Regions from separate parts of the Kocuria sp. GQ42 genome, predicted to be linked through region 2. Evidence: predicted binding sites of a transcription regulator. Region 2 holds the regulator's gene; the other holds the start of a gene.
The links. Region 2 encodes HspR, which represses chaperone genes until heat shock. Its sites were predicted from a motif close to AAGTTGAGTCNNNNNGACTCAACTT; they were not measured.
Positions count from the first base shown of each region.

Region 1: the regulator HspR is predicted to act here: its motif matches at 3,320-3,344, upstream of AC6CH6_RS06095 (Hsp20/alpha crystallin family protein).

Region 1 is NZ_JCAXEN010000002.1:126,271-133,778, forward strand. It holds gene purH (bifunctional phosphoribosylaminoimidazolecarboxamide formyltransferase/IMP cyclohydrolase) at 1-171, shown strand, start outside; gene AC6CH6_RS06090 (NADP-dependent isocitrate dehydrogenase) at 341-2,563, opposite strand; gene AC6CH6_RS06095 (Hsp20/alpha crystallin family protein) at 2,774-3,286, opposite strand; gene AC6CH6_RS06100 (Gfo/Idh/MocA family protein) at 3,416-4,510, opposite strand; gene AC6CH6_RS06105 (TetR/AcrR family transcriptional regulator) at 4,595-5,176, shown strand; gene AC6CH6_RS06110 (gamma carbonic anhydrase family protein) at 5,195-5,731, opposite strand; gene AC6CH6_RS06115 (beta-phosphoglucomutase family hydrolase) at 5,767-7,508, opposite strand, start outside.
Region 2 is NZ_JCAXEN010000007.1:18,689-26,196, forward strand. It holds gene AC6CH6_RS14195 (LOG family protein) at 1-294, shown strand, start outside; gene trmB (tRNA (guanosine(46)-N7)-methyltransferase TrmB) at 299-1,090, shown strand; gene AC6CH6_RS14205 (GNAT family N-acetyltransferase) at 1,087-1,614, shown strand; gene AC6CH6_RS14210 (heat shock protein transcriptional repressor HspR) at 1,641-2,081, opposite strand; gene AC6CH6_RS14215 (DnaJ C-terminal domain-containing protein) at 2,083-3,108, opposite strand; gene AC6CH6_RS14220 (nucleotide exchange factor GrpE) at 3,273-3,935, opposite strand; gene dnaK (molecular chaperone DnaK) at 3,932-5,788, opposite strand; gene AC6CH6_RS14230 (BCCT family transporter) at 6,115-7,508, shown strand, end outside.

The sequences.
Region 1 (7,508 bases), on a different contig from region 2:
GCCTCGGACGCGTTCTTCCCGTTCGCGGACGGCCTCCAGGTGCTCCTCGACGCCGGCGTGCGCGCCGTGGTCCAGCCCGGCGGCTCGATCCGGGACGAGGAGGTCGTGGCCGCGGCCGAGGCCGCCGGCGTGACGATGTACTTCACCGGGGCGCGGCACTTCTTCCACTGAGCTATCTCCCGGGGCCGTCTCCCGGGGCCGTCTTCCGGCAGGCGCCCCAGGGTGGCATGCCCCGCGCACGGCAGCGGCCGCACTCCCCGTGGGGAGTGCGGCCGCTGCCGTGCGTGCTGCCCGTGCCGGTGCGCGCGGTCGGCCCGCGCGCTCAGCTCAGGCGATCAGCTCACGCGCTGAGCGAGGAGAGGACCCGGTTGAAGGTCTCCGAGGGGCGCATCACCGAGAACGTCTTGGCGTCGTCCGGGCGGTAGTAGCCGCCGATGTCGGCGGGACGGCCCTGCACGGAGAGCAGCTCCTCGTTGATCGCGTCCTCGTTGGCCGCCAGCTGCTCCGCCACGGAGGCGAAGGCCTGGGCCAGCTCGACGTCCTCGTCCTGGCGGGCCAGCTCCTGGGCCCAGTACAGGGCCAGGTAGAAGTGGCTGCCGCGGTTGTCGATCTCGCCGGCCTTCCGGCTCGGGGACTTGTTCTCCTCGAGGAACGTGCCCGTGGCCCGGTCGAGGGTCTCGCCGAGGATCCGGGCACGCTCGTTGTCGGCCGTGGTCGCCAGGTGGTCGAGGCTCGCGGCGAGGGCGAGGAACTCCCCGAGGCTGTCCCAGCGCAGGTGGTTCTCCTCCACCAGCTGCTGGACGTGCTTCGGCGCGGACCCGCCGGCGCCGGTCTCGAAGAGCCCGCCGCCGTTGATGAGCGGGACCACCGAGAGCATCTTCGCGGAGGTGCCCAGCTCGAGGATCGGGAACAGGTCCGTCAGGTAGTCGCGCAGCACGTTGCCGGTGACCGAGATGGTGTCCTCGCCGCGGCGGATCCGCTCGATCGAGAACGCGGTCGCCTCCTCGGGGGACATGATCTCGATCTGCAGGCCCTCGGTGTCGTGCTCGGCCAGGTACTCCTCGACCTTGGCGATGAGGTTGGTGTCGTGGGCGCGGGTGCGGTCCAGCCAGAACACGGCCGGCGTCGCGGAGGCCCGCGCGCGGGTCACGGCGAGCTTGACCCAGTCGCGGATCGCGACGTCCTTCGTCTGGCACGCCCGCCAGATGTCCCCGGGGGAGACCTCGTGCTCGATGAGCACGGCGCCGGAGGAGTCGACGACCTGGACGGTGCCCTGCACGGGGATCTCGAAGGTCTTGTCGTGGGAGCCGTACTCCTCCGCCTTCATCGCCATGAGGCCGACGTTGGGCACGGAGCCCATGGTGGTCGGATCGAACGCGCCGTGGGCGCGGCAGTCGTCGATGACCACCTGGTAGACCCCGGCGTAGGAGCTGTCCGGCAGCACCGCGAGGGTGTCCGCCTCCTCGCCCTCGGGGCCCCACATGTGCCCGGAGGTGCGGATCATGGCCGGCATCGACGCGTCGACGATGACGTCGGAGGGCACGTGCAGGTTCGTGATGCCCTTGTCGGAGTTCACCATGGCGAGCTTCGGGCCCTCGGCGAGACCCTTGTCGATCGCGGCCCGCACGTCGTCGCGCACGTCGGCGGGCAGGGCGTCGAGGCCGTTGAGGATCGCCGCGAGCCCGTTGGCGGGGGAGAGGCCCGCCTTCTCGAGGGCCGCGCCGTGGGCGGCGAAGAGCTCCGGGAAGAACGCCTCGATGACGTGGCCGAAGATGATCGGGTCGGAGACCTTCATCATGGTGGCCTTCAGGTGCACCGAGAGCAGGACGTCCTCCCGCTTGGCGCGCTCGACCTGCTCCGCGAGGAACGCGTCCAGGGCGGCGGCCCGCATCACGGTGCCGTCGACGACCTCGCCGGCCAGCACGGGGACGGACTCCTTGAGCACCGTGGTGCTGCCGTCCTCGGCCACGAGGCGGATCGTCAGGGTGTCGTCGCCGTCCATGACCACGGACTTCTCGTTGTCCCGGAAGTCGTCGGCGCCCATCGTGGCGACGTTCGTCCTCGACTCCGCCGTCCACTCGCCCATGCGGTGCGGGTTCTTGCGGACATAGTTCTTGACCGAGGCGGGGGCGCGGCGGTCCGAGTTGCCCTCGCGCAGCACCGGGTTGACCGCGGAGCCCTTGATCTTGTCGTAGCGGGCCCGGGTCTCCTTCTCCTCCTCGGTGCGGGGCTCGTCCGGGTAGTCGGGGAGGGCGACGCCCTGCTCCTGCAGCTCCTTGACCGCGGCCTTCAGCTGCGGGACGGAGGCGGAGATGTTGGGCAGCTTGATGATGTTGGCCTCGGGCTTCTTGGCCAGCTCGCCGAGCTCGGCGAGGGCGTCGTCCACCCGCTGCTCCTCGGGGAGGCGGTCGCTGAACGCGGCGATGATGCGCCCGGCCAGGGAGATGTCACGGGTCTCCACCTCGACGCCGGCGGTCGAGGCGTAGGCCTCGATGATCGGCTTGAAGGAGTAGGTGGCGAGCAGGGGCGCCTCGTCGGTGCGGGTGTAGATGATCTTGGCCATGTGCGGGCTGTCTCCCAGGATGTCGTCGGATCGGTGGTGGTGCTTCCTGGTGCCAAGATACCCGAGGCGGCGCCCCGCCCGCTGGCCGGGCCCGCCGTCCGGCCGGAGGTCGCGGGCGGCCCGGGCACGGCGGCGGGCCCGTTCCCCGCGGGGAACGGGCCCGTGGCCGTGGAGGCCCCGCCCGGGGCGTGCCGGTGCCGGGGACCGGGCTCAGCCCTCCGTGGACTGGGTGGACCCGGCGCCGTTGACGAGCTCGCCCTCGCCGATCACGCGGTCGCCGGACTCGTCCCGGCCCTCGCCCAGGGCCTGCTGCTCGCCCTGGCCGGAGACCACCTGGATCTTGCGCGGCTTGGCCTGCGCCGAGACGGGGATCGTCACCGTGAGCACGCCGTTGTCGTAGTTCGCGGCGATGTTCTGGATGTCGATGCCCTGGCCCAGGTTGAGCTGGCGGACGAACGAGGAGCTCTGCCGCTCCCGGGTGATCCACTGGACGTCCTGCACCTCGGGCAGCTCCCGCTCCGCGCGGATCGTCAGCAGCTGGCCGTCGACGTCGACGTCGACGCTCTCCGGGTCGATGCCGGGCAGGTCCGCCCGGAGGATGTACTGGTCGCCGTCCCGGTACAGGTCCATGGGCATCTCGCGCAGGCCCTGCCGGGCGAACAGCGAGGCGGCGAGCCGGTCGAAATCGTTGAACGGGGTGAACATCGTGGCCACGTCAATCATCTCCTCAACCATATGAGCAATGTCTTCGACATTTAGTTGAGTCGAACCAACTCAACTGTCGACCATGATAATCCCGCTCCCCGCGGTCTTCAACGGGTCCCGGCCCCTATCGCCCAGGGCGAACCGCCCTCAGCGGGCGTCGTGGGGATACCGCACGCCGATCTGCGCCCGCACCCGGTCGAAGAGCTCCACGAGCTCGAGGGAGTCGGCCCACGGCATCACGGGGGACTCGAGCAGGCCCTGCTGCACGCAGCGGGTGGCCTCGCGCATCTCGAACACGTATCCGGCGCCCGCCACGTCCACGCGCTCCACGACGGGGGCGGCGCCCGTGCGGGCGCCCTCGGCGGTCTGCAGCACCAGGGTGGTCGGGCAGTTGATCCGTCCGTCCACCCGCAGCCAGCCGTCCGTGCCGCTGATCGTCACCTGGTGGGGGACCGTGGCGGACAGCGTGCCGCTCACGTGCGCCCGGCCGTGCCCGAAGTCCAGGGTCAGGGCGGTGTCCAGGTCCACGTCCGTGGCGCCGAGCTCCGCGCGGGCGCTCCAGCGCTCCGGGGCCCCCAGGACCGCGGAGGTCCACGTCAGGGGGTAGACCATCATGTCCAGCAGCACCCCGCCGCCGTCGGCCCGGCGGAACAGGCGGTGGGCCGGGTCCAGGGCCCGGTGCGTGCCGATGGACCCCTCGACCGAGCGGACCCGGCCGAGCCGGCCCTCCCGGACCCAGCGCATCGCGGTGCGGAAGCCGGGGGTCATGCGGGTCCAGACGGCCTCCATGAGGAAGACGCCGTGCTCGCGGGCCAGGCGGCACAGGTCCCGGACCTCCGCCGCGGTCATGGCGAGGGCCTTCTCGCACACCACGTGCTTGCCGGCCCGCAGCAGCGCCGAGACGTCCCGGTGGTGGTAGCCGTGCGGGGTGGCCACGTAGACGATCTCCACGTCCGGATCGGCCGCGAGCCGGTCCAGTCCCGTGCTCGTGGCGGTGCCGCCGTAGGCCCGCTCCACCCCGTGCCGGCGGGCGAAGTCCTCGGCGCGGTCCTGGTCCCGCGAGCTCACGGCCACGAGCCGGGCGTCGGGCAGCGCCGCGATGTCCGGGACCACCTTCTCCGCGATGTCGGCGGTGCTGACCACACCCCATCCGAGCGTGCGGCCGGTCGCGGTGCCGGGGTCGTCCAGGTGGGCGGCGTCGAGGGAGGCGTCGACGAACGGGCTGAGGGTCTGGGCAGGCATGGGCGCATTCTGCCACGCCGCGCGCCGCCGGGGTCCCGCCCGCCGGCTCCGATCGAACGACCGTTCGTGGCGTAGGCTGAGCCCGTGCCCCGGGTGAGCCAGCAGTACAAGGACGAGCGCCGCCGCGAGATCGTGGCCGCCGCCAGCGAGTGCTTCCTCGAGCACGGCTACGAGGGGGCGTCGATGCACCGCATCATCGCCGCCACGGGACTGTCCGCGGGGGCGCTCTACAACCACTTCCCGAGCAAGCAGGAGCTCGTGGCCGCGGCCGCCCGCGCGGCCCTGGACCGGGTCCTCGCGGCCGCGGAGGACGAGCCCGGCGCCGACCCCGCGGCGTGGGTCGTGGGACTGCTGGAGCGGCTGGCCGCGGATCACGCCACCACCCGCCTGCTGCTCATCACGTGGGGCGGGGCGGTGAGCGACCCCGGTCTGGCCGCGCTGGCCGGGGAGCACCTGGGGCGCGTGCGGGACCGGGTGGAGGAGCGCTACGGGCGGTGGGCGGTCGAGGAGCTGGGCCTCGACGACGACGCGGCCCGCGAGTGGGCCGGCATGTTCGCCCAGGCCATCCTCTCGGTGCTGCAGTGCTGGGTGGTGCAGTCGTGCCTGCTGCCCGGCTTCGACCACGGCGCGTACCTGGACTACGCGCGCACCCTCGCGGCGCAGTGACGGGCCGCCGGGCCCGGCTCAGGCGGTGAGCCGGCGGTGCTCGGCGGAGAGCCGGACGTAGGTGCGCGCGTTGGCGCGGACCTTCTCCTGCTCCTCGTCGGTGAGCTCGCGCCGGACCCTGGCCGGCACCCCCGCCACGAGGGACCGGGGCGGCACCACGGTGCCCTCGAGGACGACGGCGCCCGCGGCCACCAGCGAGCCCGTGCCGATCACGGCGCCGTTGAGGACGGTCGCGTTCATCCCGATCAGGACCTCGTCCTCCACGGTGCACCCGTGCACCACGGCGCCGTGGCCGACGCTCACGTCCGCGCCGATCGTGCACGGGTGGCCGGGGTCGGAGTGGACCACCACGTTGTCCTGCAGGTTGGACCGCGCGCCCAGCCGGACGGGGGAGCGGTCGCCGCGCACCACGGCGCCGTAGAAGACCCCGGACTCCGGTCCCAGCTCGGCGTCGCCCACGACCGTGGCGGTCGGGGCGACGAAGGCGGAGGAGTCGATCCGGGGCTCGTGCCCCCCGTGCGGGAGGACCGGTCCGGGCGTCGTGGAGTGTGCCATGGGCCCAGCCTAGCGGCGGGCCCGCCGCCCGCGGCTCAGACGCCCTGCCGCGTGACGGCCGGCCGCTGGGCGCGCTGGTGCCCGTGCTGGATGGCCACGCGGATCTTCTGGCCGCCCTTGAGCACGTACTCCGCGCCGTGCACGTGGATCGTGACGTCGTCCGCGCGCCGGGAGGCCCCCTCGAGCTCCAGGACGTGGTGGTCGATGCAGACCCGGATCACCTGGCCGCGGTACAGCACCGTGAACGAGACGGTGTCCAGCTGGCTCGGCAGGGCCGGGTCGAACTCGAGCCAGCCGCCGCGCACGCGCAGCCCCGCGTAGGCTCGGGTCACGACGTCGACGGAGCCGGCCATGGCGCCCAGGTGGATGCCCTCGCCCGTGGTCCCGCCCTGCGTGTCGTCGAGGTCCACCAGGAGGGAGTCCTGGAACGAGGACCACGAACGGTCCGGGTTCAGCCAGGCGAGCACCGAGGCGTTGACCACCCGGGACAGGGAGGAGCCGTGCGAGGACCGCGCGATGTAGAAGTCGACGGTGCGCTCGATGGCGGCGTGGTCCACCTCGTAGCCCATCCGGCCGAGCTCCTCGACGAGGCCGTCGGGGCCGAAGAGGTAGACCAGCATGATCGTGTCGGCCTGCTTGGCCAGCTTGTAGTTGTTGGTCATGTCGCCCTCGTTTTCCAGCAGGAGGTCGAGGCGGCCGATGTTGCGGTACTTGGCCCGGTAGTACTCCCAGTCCAGCTCGTCGAGGTCGTCGTAGCCGTGGAACTGGCTGATGGTGCCGTCCGTGTTGAACGGCACGAACATCCGCTCGGCCATCCGCTGCCAGGTCCCGACCTCCTCTGCCGAGAGGTCGAAGCGGGCGGAGAGCTCCTCGCGCTGGTGCTCCACCATGTCGTGGAAGATGTGGGCGCTGTGCCGGAACAGCCAGGCCGCCAGCACGTTCGTGTAGGCGTTGTCCTTCAGCCCGCCGCCGTGCTGGCCGCGCGGGCCGTCGTGGTACTCGTCCGGGCCCATGACGCCGGCGATGTGGTAGCGGCCGTCCGCGGGGTCGTAGTCGGTGAGGGACGCGAACAGCCTGGTGATTCCGATGATCAGCTCCGAGCCCTGCCCCGCCAGCCAGTCGAGGTCACCGGTGGTCTCGTAGTAGATCCAGGCGTTGTAGGCGATCGCGAGGCCCACGTGGAACTGCCGCCACGAGTTGTCCGGCAGCCACCGGTTGGAGTGGTGGTTGAACAGCTCCGGCGGGGTCTCCTCCCGGCCGTCCGAGCCGGACTGCCACGGGAACGCCGCGCCCTCGAGCCCGAACTCGGTGGCCCGGTGCTTGGCCATGGGCAGCCGGCGCCACCGGTAGGAGAGCAGCGCGCGCGTCACCTGCGGCTGGTGCAGGTTGACGACCGGGAGGATGTAGAGCTCGTCCCAGAAGATGTGCCCCCGGTAGCCCTCGCCGTGCAGGCCGCGGGCCGGGACGCCGGCGTCGCGCAGGGACATGTGCGGCGCCAGCGTCTGGGCCACGTGGAACAGGTGCACCCGCAGCGCCAGCTGGGTGATGGGCAGCTCCCCGGTGCGCTCCTCCGGGTCCGGGCACACGTCCACGTCGAAGCGGTCCCACAGCAGGGACCACTCGATCTCGTGCGAGGGCAGCAGGCCCCGGACGCCGCTGGGGTTGCGGTCGAGCTCCGCGAGGGCGCCCTCGCGGGGGGAGCCGATCGCGGCGTCGCGGCTCGTGACCACGGCCGTGGTCGAGTCGATGATCACCGGGCGGCCGTCGGCGATGTTGA
Region 2 (7,508 bases):
GGCACCCTCGAGGAGATCTTCGAGGCGTGGACCTGGCTGCAGGTGGGGGTGCACGCCAAGCCGGTCGGGTTCCTCGACGTGGCCGGCTACTGGAGGCCCCTGCTGCACGCGGTGGCCTCGATGTCCGCGGCCGGTCTCGTGCGTCCCGAGTACCGGGACGCCGCCGTGGTCGCCCAGGACGCCGACGAGCTGCTCGCCCGGTTCGCGGCGTGGGAGGCGCCCCGCCGGCGCTGGTCCGAGCCGCCCGTTCCCGGCGCCGACGCGCCCGCCGTCCGCCCAGCCCCTAGGATGTAGGGCGATGAGCGAGCACACCCCTTCCCCCGCCGAGGGCCCCGCGCAGGGCCCCGTCCCCGAGGCGTTCCACCGCCGGCCGTACTCCTTCGTGCGCCGCGGCGACCGCCTCACCGCCCGCCGCCAGAAGGCCTGGGACGACTGGGCGCCCACCCGGGTGCTCGACGTCCCGCGCGTGCGCACGGACACCTCCGTCCACCCCGACCACGAGTTCGACGCGGCCGCGGCCTTCGGGCGCGAGGCGCCGCTGGTCGTGGAGGTCGGCTCCGGGCTCGGCGAGGCGGTCGTGCACGCCGCCGCCCAGGACCCGGCGCGGAACTTCCTCGCCGTCGAGGTGTACAAGCCCGGGATCGCGGATCTGCTGCTCAAGGCGGCCCAGGCCGGGGTGGACAACGTCCGCGTGGCGCAGGCCAACGCCCCCGAGGTCCTGGAGCACATGCTCGCCCCGGCCTCGGTCGACGAGCTGTGGGTGTTCTTCCCGGACCCCTGGCACAAGACCCGCCACCACAAGCGGCGCCTGGTCTCCCCCGCGTTCGCCGAGCTCGCCGCCCGGGTGCTCGTCCCGGGCGGGCTGTGGCGGCTCGCCACGGACTGGCAGGAGTACGCCCTGGTGATGCGCGAGGTCCTCGACGCGTCCCCGCAGTTCGAGAACGTCCACCCGGGCCCGCTCGCCGACGACGAGCACCCGGACACCGGGTGGGCCCCGCGCTGGGAGGGACGGGTCCTCACGAGCTTCGAGCGCAAGGCGCGGGAGGCGGGGCGCGTCCCCCGCGACCTCGTCTACCGCCGGACGGCGTGAGCGCCGTCCCCGGCGCGGAGCGCAACGGCGTGCGCGCAGTGCCCGGCCCGGAGCGGGACGGCTTCGTCGTCGTGCCCCCGGGCGATCCCCGCACGCAGCCGCTGCTCGAGGGCCTGCACCACGAGTACGTGGAGCGCTACGGTCCCGAGATCGGGGCGGAGGAGATGGCCGAGCACCCCGTCGACGACTTCACCGCCCCCGCCGGAGCGCTCCTGCTCCTCCTCGAGGGCGGCACGACGGTGGGCGGCGGCGCGTTCCGCCGGCACGACGACGCCACGGCGGAGCTCAAGCGCGTGTGGACCGCCCCGGCGCACCGCCGGCGGGGGATCTCGCGGCGGGTCCTGGCCGAGCTCGAGCGGCTCGCCGCCGCGGCGGGCTACCGGCGCATCCACCTCACCACGGGCAGCCGCCAGCCGGAGGCGTCCGCCCTGTACCGCAGCAGCGGGTACGTCCTGCTGCCCGGGACCGCCCGGGTCTATCCGGGCGGCGTGTACGACGTGGGCTTCGAGAAGCACCTGCGCTGACCGCCCGGCCCGGGCACCGGTGCGGCTCAGCGCTCCTGCTGGCGCGGGGGCCGGTACAGCACCACGGCCTGCGAGATCTTGCGGGCCCGGGGGCGGGCGCCGCGGGCCATGCGCACCACGTCCCCGCCGACGCCGGCGGCGAAGATCCGCGAGGACTCCTCGGCCCGGTCCCGGGCGTCCTCGAGCTCCTGGGACAGCTCCGCCACGCGCGACCGCAGGGCCGCGACCTGGTTCTCCAGCTGGAGGATGCGCCGGATGCCCTCGAGGGACACGCCCTGCTGGGACAGCACCTGGATCTGCTGCAGCTTCTCGATGTCGCGCTGCGAGTAGCGGCGGGCGCGGCCGGGGGCGCGGGACGGCCTGACGAGGCCGAGCCGGTCGTACTGGCGCAGCGTCTGCGGGTGCATCTCCGCGATCTCCGCGGCCACGGAGATCACGAACAGCGGCTGGTCGGCGTCCAGTGCCATCTCACACCCGTGCCTTCTCGGCCAGGCGGGCCCGGGGGTCCTCGTCCGCGGTCGCCTCGGCGAACGCCCGGACCGCGGCCTGCGCCTGCTCGTCCAGCTCGGCCGGGACGTGCACCTCGACCGTCACGATCAGATTGCCGGTGCCCTTCGCCGTGCCGAACCCGCGCCCCTTGACGCGGAAGCGCCGGCCCGAGGACGTGCCCGCCGGCACCTTCACGCGCACGGTGCCGCCGTCCAGCACGGGCACCTCGATCGTGGCGCCCAGGGCCGCCTCGGGGAACGTGATCGGCACGGTGACCTCGACGTCGTCCGTGCCCTCGACGCGCCGGAAGAAGGGGTGCGGGGTCACGTGGACGGTGACGTAGAGGTCGCCGGCCCCGCCGGCACCCGAGTGGCCCTTGCCGGCGAGCTTGAGCTTCTGCCCGTCGCGCACGCCGCGCGGGATCCGCACCGTGGTCTCCTGGCCGTTGCCCCGGCGCAGCTTGACCGTGGTGCCGTGCACCGAGGAGCGGAACGGGATGGTCGTCTCCGTCCGGATGTCCTCCCCGCGCGCCGGCGGGGCCTGGTAGCCGCCGTAGCCGCCCGGCGCCCCGTACCCGGTCTGACCGCCGAACTGGGCGAACAGGTCCTCGAACCCGCCCGGGCCGCCGGGGCCGCCCGCGCCGCCGGTGGAGTAGGTCGTGCGGCGGCGGCGTCCTCCGCCGCCTCCGCCGAAGATGTCGCCGAAGAGGTCCTCGAAGTTGGCCGAGCCCCCGGCGCCGCCGGGGCCGCCGGCGGTGAAGCGCGCCCCGGAGCCCATCGCGCGGATCGCGTCGTACTGCTTGCGCTCCTCGGGGTCGGAGAGCACGGAGTTCGCCTCGGTGATGTCCTTGAACCGCTGCTCGGCCTCCGCGTCCCCCGGGTTCTGGTCCGGGTGGTACTGGCGGGCGAGCTTGCGGTAGGCCTTCTTGACGTCGGCGGCGGACGCGTCCTTGGAGACGCCGAGAATGCTGTAGAAGTCCTTGTCGATCCAGTCCTGGCTGGCCATGACGCCTCCTTTCTGTGGGGCCGGTCGGGGTCCTGCGGGGCAGGACCCGGTGGTGGTCCGGGGGTCGTCCCCGGCGCCGCGGCGCCGGGGACGGGTGGACGGGTCAGGGGAGGCCCGAGGGACGGGCCTCCCCTGACGTCGCCGGGATCAGGCCGGGTCCGGCCTCACTCGGCGACCGCGACGGCGACCTGGGCCGGCCGCACCACGCGCTCGCCGATCCGGAAGCCGGAGCGCAGCACCATCGAGACCTGGTCCGGCTCGACCTCGCTCGTGGGCTGCTGCAGCACCGCCTCGTGGACGTTCGGGTCGAACTTCTCCCCGACCTCCCCGAGGCGCACCAGCCCGTGCCGCACGAGGGTCTCCTCGAGCTTGTTCGCGATCGCCGCGAACGGGCCGTCGGTGAGGTCGCCCGCCTGCCGGGCCGCGTCGATGTCGTCGAACACCGGCAGCAGCGTCTGCAGGAGGTCGCCCGTCACGAAGGTCCGCAGCTGCTCCTTCTCGCGCGCCGTGCGGTGCTTGAAGTTCACGAACTCGGCCTGCAGCCGGCGCAGCTCCTCGAGCCGCTCCTCGGCGAGGGCGGCCGCCGGGGACTCCTCCGCGGCGGCCGGCGCCGGTGCGGCGTCCCCGGACTCCGCGTCCGTCGACTGGGGCGTCGAGAGGATGTCGTCCACCGTCAGGCCCTCCGGGCCGGCCTCCTCGCGGGGGCCGGCGCCGGAGTCCTGTGCGGACTGCTCGCCGGGGTGCGCGGCGGGGTCGCCGGGAACGCTCCCGGCGCCGTGGTCGTCCGCGTTCTCGTCGGGTCCTGGCGTGGGGTCGGGCATGCTCACTTCTTCTCGTCCTCGTCGTCGACGACCTCGGCGTCGACGATGTCCTCGTCACCGGTGGCACCGGTGGCGCCCGCACCCGGAGCGCCCTCGGCGCCCTCGGTCTGCGACTGCGCGTAGAGGGCCTCGCCGAGCTTGGTCTGGGACTGCTGCAGCTTGTCGTAGGCCGACTTCACGGCGTCCTCGTCCTCGCCCTCGAGCGCCTTCTTCAGGGCGTCGACGTCCGCCTGCACCTCGGACTTGACGTCCGCGGGCAGCTTCTCGTCGTTGTCCTTCAGGAGCTTGTCGACGGAGTACGCCTGCTGCTCCGCGTTGTTGCGCAGGTCGGCCGCCTCGCGGCGCACCCGGTCCGCTTCGGCGTTGGCCTCGGCGTCCTTGACCATCCGGTCGATGTCCTCCTTGGAGAGGGAGGACCCGCCCGTGATGGTCATCGACTGCTCGGTGCCGGTGCCCTTGTCCTTCGCGGAGACGTGCACGATGCCGTTGGCGTCGATGTCGAAGGTGACCTCGATCTGCGGCATCCCGCGCGGGGCGGGGGCGATGCCGGTCAGCTCGAAGGTGCCCAGGTTCTTGTTGTCCCGGGTGAACTGGCGCTCGCCCTGGAAGACCTGGATGGACACGGACGGCTGGTTGTCCTCGGCGGTGGTGAAGGTCTCGGACCGCTTGGTGGGGATGGCCGTGTTGCGCTCGATGAGCTTGGTCATCACGCCGCCCTTGGTCTCGATGCCCAGCGACAGCGGGGTCACGTCGATCAGCAGCACATCCTTGCGGTCGCCCTTGAGCACGCCCGCCTGGATCGCGGCGCCGACGGCGACGACCTCGTCCGGGTTCACGCCCTTGTTGGGCTCCTTGCCGGCCAGGCGCTGAACGGTCTCCGCGACGGCGGGCATGCGGGTCGAGCCGCCCACCAGCACCACGTGGTCGATGTCGGACACGGAGATGCCGGCCTCGGCGATGACGTCCTTGAACGGCTTCTCGGTGCGCTCGAGCAGATCCCGGGTGAGCTCCTCGAACTTGGCGCGGGTGAGGCGCTCGTCCAGGTGCACCGGGCCCTCGGGGGTCACGGACAGGTACTGCAGGGAGATGCTGGTGCTGGTCGCGGAGGACAGCTCCTTCTTGGCCTGCTCCGCGGTCTCCTTCAGGCGCTGCAGGGCGATCTTGTCCTTGGACAGGTCCGCGCCGGTCTTCGACTTCACCTGCGCCAGCAGCCAGTCGACCACGCGCTGGTCCCAGTCGTCGCCGCCGAGGCGGTTGTCGCCGGCGGTCGAGCGGACCTGGATGGTGGAGAAGTCGTCCTCGTCCTTGCCGACCTCCAGCAGGGAGACGTCGAACGTGCCGCCGCCGAGGTCGAAGACCAGGATGAGCTCGTCCTCCTTGCCCTTCTCCAGGCCGTAGGCGAGCGCCGCGGCGGTGGGCTCGTTGACGATGCGCAGCACGTTCATGCCGGCGATCTCACCGGCCTCCTTGGTGGCCTGGCGCTCGGCGTCGTTGAAGTACGCCGGGACGGTGATCACGGCGTCGGTGACCTTGTCGCCGAGGTAGGACTCGGCGTCGGTCTTGAGCTTCATCAGGATGCGCGCCGAGATCTCCTGCGGCGTGTACTTCTTGCCGTCGATGTCGGTGGACCACCCGGTGCCCATGTGGCGCTTCACCGAGGCGATCGTGCGGTCCACGTTGGTGACGGCCTGGCGCTTGGCGATGTCGCCCACCAGGGTCTCGCCGTCCTTGGAGAAGGCGACGACGGACGGCGTGGTCCGGTTGCCCTCGGCGTTGGCGATGACGGTGGGCTCGCCGCCCTCCAGCACGGACACCACGGAGTTGGTGGTGCCGAGGTCGATTCCTACTGCACGAGACATGGACGTGTTCTCCTTCGGGTCGAGCTGAACCGGGCGGGCCGTACCGGCCCCGTTGGGGTCCCGGAGGTCTCAGTTCTTGAGTTTTCCTGGCTCAAGTCTGCCACGTGAGCCGCTGATGTCAACTTAACTTGAGCCACATCGACTCAACCCGGGGTGCCGGGTGATGTGAGACGCCGCGCACTCTCTCCCGGCGGGGCAGGACGTCGGATACCGTGGAGTGTTTGAGCCCGTTCCCGCGGGCCACCGCCACACCCCCGGGTCCGCCCCGCACGTCACCGCACGCACCGACACGACACCGCACGCACCCCGACACCTCAGGAGCCACCGTGAGCACCACGCCACCCCATTCGCCGCATCCGTCCAGTGAGGCCGACGGCTCCCGCCGGCCGAAGCCGCGGGAGGTGCTGCGCGAGATCAACTACCCGCACGGCATCCACCCCGCCCTCGTCCCCGGCATCGCCGTCGAGGACCAGAAGCTGCACTACGGCACGGACAAGGTGGTCTTCACCGTCACCGCCGCGCTGATCGTGGGGTTCATCGCCTGGGGCGTGCTCTCCACCGAGTCCCTGACCGCCGCCTCCACCGCGGCCCTGGGCTGGGTCACCGGCAACGCCGGGTGGTTCTTCACGGCCCTGTCCACGGCCGCCGTGCTGTTCATGCTCGTCGTCGGCTTCACCCGGACCGGGCGGATCCCCCTGGGCATGGACGACGAGAAGCCCGAGTACTCCTTCTTCTCATGGCTCGCGATGCTCTTCGCCGCCGGCATGGGCATCGGCCTGATGTTCTACGGCGCCTCCGAGCCGCTGAGCCACTTCGGCGCCGGCGTGCCCGGCTTCGGTGCGGAGCCCGGCTCCGAGGAGATGACCGTCTACGCCCTCGTCCAGACGGCCTTCCACTGGGGTCTCAACCCCTGGGCCATGTACGCCGTGGTCGGCGCGGCCGTCGCGTACGGCGCCTACCGCCGCGGACGCTCCCCGCTCATCAGCCGGATCTTCGTGCCGCTGATCGGCCAGCGGCGCGCCGAGGGCGGCCTGGGCCGGCTCATCGACGTGTTCGCCATCTTCGCGACCCTCTTCGGCACCGCGGCCTCGCTCGGGATCGGCGCGCTGCAGATCTCCCGGGGCCTCGAGATCGTCGCCGGGTGGGGACCGGTCGGCAACGGCGGGCTCATCGCGATCATCGCCGTCCTCACCGCCGCCTTCGTGGTCTCCGCGGTCTCCGGCGTGGCCCGCGGCATCCGCTACCTCTCCAACACGAACCTGCTGCTGGCGTTCCTGCTGGCCCTGTTCGTGTTCGTGGCCGGGCCCACCGTCCTGATCCTGGACCTGGTCCCCGCCGTGTTCAGCACCTACCTGCAGGAGTACCTCTGGATGACCGGTCAGACCGGCGGCTGGGGCGAGGACGCGACCGCCTTCGCGGGCGGCTGGACCGTCTTCTACTGGGCCTGGTGGCTGTCCTGGTCCCCGTTCGTCGGCATGTTCATCGCGAAGATCTCCCGCGGCCGCACGCTGCGCCAGTTCGTGACCGTGGTGCTCGTGGTCCCCTCCTCGATGTGCGTGCTCTGGTTCGTGGTCATCGGCGGCACGTCCATGTACCTCCAGCGCACCGGGACCGACCTGGCCGCCGCGGGCGGCCAGGAGGCCGCGCTGTTCGGCATGCTCGACGCCCTGCCCTTCGGCGCGATCACCTCGGTGCTCGCCATGGTCGTCATCGGCATCTT